2 regions of the Rossellomorea sp. YZS02 genome follow, and region 2 is predicted to be linked to the other one. Evidence: predicted binding sites of a transcription regulator. Region 2 holds the regulator's gene; the other holds the start of a gene.

Region 1 (2,413 bases), on a different contig from region 2:
TTCATTTTGAAGCAAAGACTTTCCAATCTGTTTTTCTTTGTTTTTTGGTGTGGATTTGATAGACTAGTAACGGACTTGAATCAAGAAACAATCGTACATAACAAAATCTTAACGCAAAGACGTAAATGAGGTATGTTACATGAAAAAGGAAACATGGAGATTCATTGACTCGGGAAATTGCTCCCCTTCTTATAATATGGCCCTTGATGAGGCACTGCTTGAATGGCACAGTGAAGGGAAGATACCTCCGACGATCCGGTTTTACGGCTGGGATCCAGCTACACTATCGGTCGGTTACTTTCAGAAGGTAGAGAAAGAAATCAATCTTGATGCCGTGAAGGAACATGGACTCGGATTTGTTAGAAGGCCGACGGGGGGGCGTGGAGTTCTACATGAACATGAATTGACGTATAGCGTCATCGTTTCAGAAGAACACCCGGAGATGCCTAAAACCGTCACAGAAGCATACCGTGTCATTTCTGAAGGGATTCTTAAGGGGTTCCAGGGTCTCGGGCTCGAAGCTTACTTTGCAGTTCCTAAAACGGCAGAGGAACGGGAAGGATTGAAAAACCCGCGATCTTCCGTATGCTTCGACGCACCAAGCTGGTATGAGCTGGTGGTAGAGGGAAGGAAAGTGGCAGGAAGTGCTCAGACCCGTCAAAAAGGAGTCATCCTTCAGCACGGTTCTATTCTCTTGGATCTTGATGAAGATAAATTGTTCAGTCTGTTTAACTATCCATCTGACAGAGTAAAAGAGCGAATGCAGCGTGCCTTCAAAAACAAGGCGGTTGCCATGAACGAAATCAGTTCTGAAACGATAATGATGGACATGGCCAAAGACGCATTCAAAAAAGGCTTTGAAGAGGGATTGAACATTCATCTTGAGCCATATGAACTTTCTGAAGAAGAAACACAATATGTAGTGGACCTCGCGAAATCCAGATACGAATCAGATGAATGGAATTTTAAACGGTAAAAATTTTTTTGTAGATAAAAAGCGATCCTTGTCGCTTTTTTCCTATTTTAGCAACTATTGCAGGGCTTCGATTTATATCAAGTCTTGAATTAATAGAATTGACTCATGGATTATATTGTTTTCTATTATTTACTCCTGTTTTCTATTTTTATTGGCTTATTATCCGTTTGACAAACAAATGACCTATTGACCTGAAACACAATATATGGTGTGTCGAATAATTTTTCGTACACAATATGTTGTGTTTATTTATTGCTTTTCCAGAATGGCTGTGATATCTTAATATTTGATATTAGTCATCAGCGAAATAACATAAACTGAAACATTTGAGATAGAAGGAGTTGTCTTTATGACTGTTGCGTCGAAAAATACGATGAATTTAAACACCGAAAGATTAAACAAGGATATTGGATTGTTTCCTCAAGTACATCCCATCACCCCTGATATGAAAACAACACACAAAGGTGTATCCCGTCTGGTCATGATCGATCGTTATTCGTTCAAGGACACAGAAAAAATCACCCTGTCTGAAGGTGACTTTGTCGTTCTTACCATCAAGGAAGATCCTAAATTTCCTGCAAGGGGATTAGGGTATATCACGAGTATCGATTGGGAAACGAAAAAAGCATCTGTCTGGATTGAAGATGAATACAGAAGCGCCATCGACAAGCCGGAGGAAATGGAAACGGGGATCGTCTCAAGAACACTGGATGTCATTGAGAAACCACTGGAAGTCTACTATGAACAAATTGCGAAGCGTAACGCAACAGGCTTGGCAGAAGTGGAAGAAACTCCTGAAAAGAGACAAGTTTGGTTTGAAAAATTTTATCATGAATTAGTAAATCTGCATTTTGTTCCAGCAGGGCGTGTGCTTTACGGAGCAGGGGCAGGAACGGATGTAACGTACTTCAACTGTTATGTAATGCCCTTCGTCCAGGATTCCCGTGAAGGCATTTCAGAACACCGCAAGCAGGTGATGGAAATCATGAGCCGCGGCGGAGGAGTCGGAACGAACGGATCGACGCTACGTCCACGCAATACCTTGGCAAAAGGTGTGAACGGTAAATCATCCGGTTCCGTTTCATGGCTGGATGATATTGCGAAGTTGACTCACTTGGTTGAGCAGGGCGGTTCACGACGTGGGGCTCAAATGATCATGCTTTCCGATTGGCATCCCGATATCATTGAATTCATCATTTCCAAAATGCAAAACCCGCGTATCCTGCGCTATCTTCTTGAGAACACAGAAGATGAAACCATCAAAAAGGCTGCTCAGGAAAAGTTGAAGTTCACTCCGCTGACAGAACAAGAGGAAGCGATGTACCAAGGGATTTTGAACTACAGACAAATCCCGGGCTACGGTGGATTTGATGCAAAGATCCTTAAAAATGCAGAAGAAAAACTCCGTACAGGAGGAACATACAGCGTCCATAATCC
Region 2 (2,413 bases):
TGAACATGGTTATGCCAGTATTGATGTATATACTTGCGGTGATTTAGATCCTAATATCGCTGCTGAATATATTGCAGATGCTCTTGGTGCTGACACACGCGAAACGATTGAATTGCCGCGTGGAATGGGTCCTGTACAAGTGAAGAAGTCTCAGGCTCAAGCCCTTTAATTCATAATAACTCAGAAGAGATGCGTGTTTCATGCATCTCTTTTTTTGTGCGCATTTTTCACCTGTACACTTTTGGGTTTTTCAATTGTGACATTTCGTGTAAAATAAGGATAACTAAAGGGAGGAACTTGATATGAGTGGAATACGAACCCTATTGAAGCGATTTCAATCAGAATGCGAAACATCCGATCAACATGAAGATAAAGAGCTGAAATCCCGCTATTATAAATCAATGCATCAAAGTGCATTCAATGCAGTACTCGGATTATTCTCATCCTCAGAGTATGAGGTGATCTCACAGTCCAAGGACAGAGGGGAAATCACAGTCCGAAAAAACGGGACGCCCCAATTGTTCATCGTGGCCACTGTGATTACAGTAAGGCCGCTTGAAACGGCAGTGGACTTCAAGGTCAGTGCCGATAAAGGGAAGATTTTTGGTACATACACGGTTTTAAAAGCGCAGATCAGCCATTATTATCACCAGCTTGATAGTGAATTGACCAAAGTGAAATAACGGTAAATCCTTCAGATGCTTGTGAAAGTCGCCGCTTTTTTATATGATGAAGGTAATAGTTTGTAATAACGGAGCTGATATTATGAAATGCCCGTCTTGCCAGCATAATGGTACACGAGTAGTGGACTCCCGTCCTGCTGATGAAGGACGTTCGATCAGAAGAAGAAGGGAATGTGAAGTGTGTAATTTTCGCTTTACAACGTTCGAGAAGGTTGAGGAGCTTCCTTTAATTGTGGTCAAAAAAGAAGGGGTAAGAGAAGAGTTTAGTCGAGAAAAGATTTTGAGAGGGCTGATTAAGGCCTGCGAGAAACGCCCTGTGCCTCTTGAAAGATTAGAAAAGATCTCAACAGACATTGAGAAGGACCTGCGGAATCAAGGTTCCTCTGAAGTGGAATCTGTCAAGATCGGAGAAATGGTCATGGATCATCTTGCAAAAGTAGATGAAGTGGCATATGTCCGTTTTGCATCCGTATATCGACAATTTAAAGATATTAATGTATTTATAGATGAATTAAAAGAATTGATAAAAAAAGAGTAGAAGAATGAGCTGAAGATAGTATTCTTTAGCTCTTTTCTCTTTATGTATTGAAAGGTAGAATCCAACTATGATGAAGAAGCATTGGAATGAAATACAGCCGATCGATCACTATACGGTAGGGACTAATGGGATGCTTCAGGAATATGACCGTAAAATCATCACATTTTTGTACCAGCCTCTAATCGGTTCTGTGTGCTACAGCCTCTATATGAGTTTGTGGGGGGAAGTAGAGGAAAATCGTCTATGGTCGACGGATTCCACCCATTACCATCTCATGAACGTTCTTTCCGTCAACCTTCAGGACGTCTATGAAGCCAGGATGAAGCTTGAAGGGATCGGGCTGTTGAAGGTATATGAAAAAAAGGATGATGAAGACCGGCAATTTCTATATGAACTGCAGCCGCCCCTTTCCCCTCGGGAATTCTTTCATGATGGAATGCTGAATGTATATCTATACCGCAAGATCGGACGCACCCATTATCTTCGTTTAAAGAAGTTTTTTACGGATGTGTCCGTTGATATGAATCAGTACACCAACATTACCCGTTCGTTTCAGGATGTGTTTACGTCGGAACAGATCAACTTCCTTCATCATGATGCCAATGTGGATTCAGAAACCGGCACTGGTGAACAATATATGAAATACGGTAAAAATGATGGACTTGCCTTGGACGAAGTCGATTTTGATTTTCAACTGTTGCTTGCCGGTTTATCCGAATCCATGGTCCCGCGGAAAGCTTTTACACAGAATGTGAAAGAAACGGTGTTGAAGCTGAGCTATCTTTATGGAATCAATCCTCTTCAAATGAAGAACATCGTATTAAGCTCACTGGATGCAGATGATGCAATCGATATCGAATTACTGCGGAAAACCGCCCGGGACTGGTACGGCATGCAAACGGGAGATCAGCTGCCGGACCTGACGACGAGAATGGAAGCGAAGAAACCTGCCGTTCGGGATAAACCTCTCTCTCAGGAAGAGGAGCTCATTGACTATTTGGAAACGACATCCCCAAAGGACGTTCTTTCTGATATTTCCAATGGCGGTTCTCCTTCAAAGGCGGATCTGCAGGCTGTGGAAGAAGTGCTCATGTCACAGAAGCTGCCGATAGGCGTCATGAATGTGCTGATTCAATACGTGTTATTGAAAACGGACATGAAGTTGACAAAAGGATATATGGAGAAGATTGCT

The links. The regulator NrdR, encoded in region 2, represses ribonucleotide reductase genes. The targets are predictions, from matches to a motif close to AACACNATATATNGTGTT.
Region 1: SLH55_RS15100 (vitamin B12-dependent ribonucleotide reductase) is a predicted target of NrdR. The motif match lies at 1,172-1,189, and genes of this name have one in related genera.

What each region holds. Positions count from the first base shown of each region.
Region 1 covers NZ_JAXBLY010000015.1:16,594-19,006, forward strand. The annotation lists gene SLH55_RS15095 (biotin/lipoate A/B protein ligase family protein) at 140-976, shown strand; gene SLH55_RS15100 (vitamin B12-dependent ribonucleotide reductase) at 1,326-2,413, shown strand, end outside.
Region 2 covers NZ_JAXBLY010000001.1:290,525-292,937, reverse strand. The annotation lists gene speD (adenosylmethionine decarboxylase) at 1-169, shown strand, start outside; gene SLH55_RS01445 (cytosolic protein) at 303-683, shown strand; gene nrdR (transcriptional regulator NrdR) at 766-1,221, shown strand; gene SLH55_RS01435 (replication initiation and membrane attachment family protein) at 1,292-2,413, shown strand, end outside.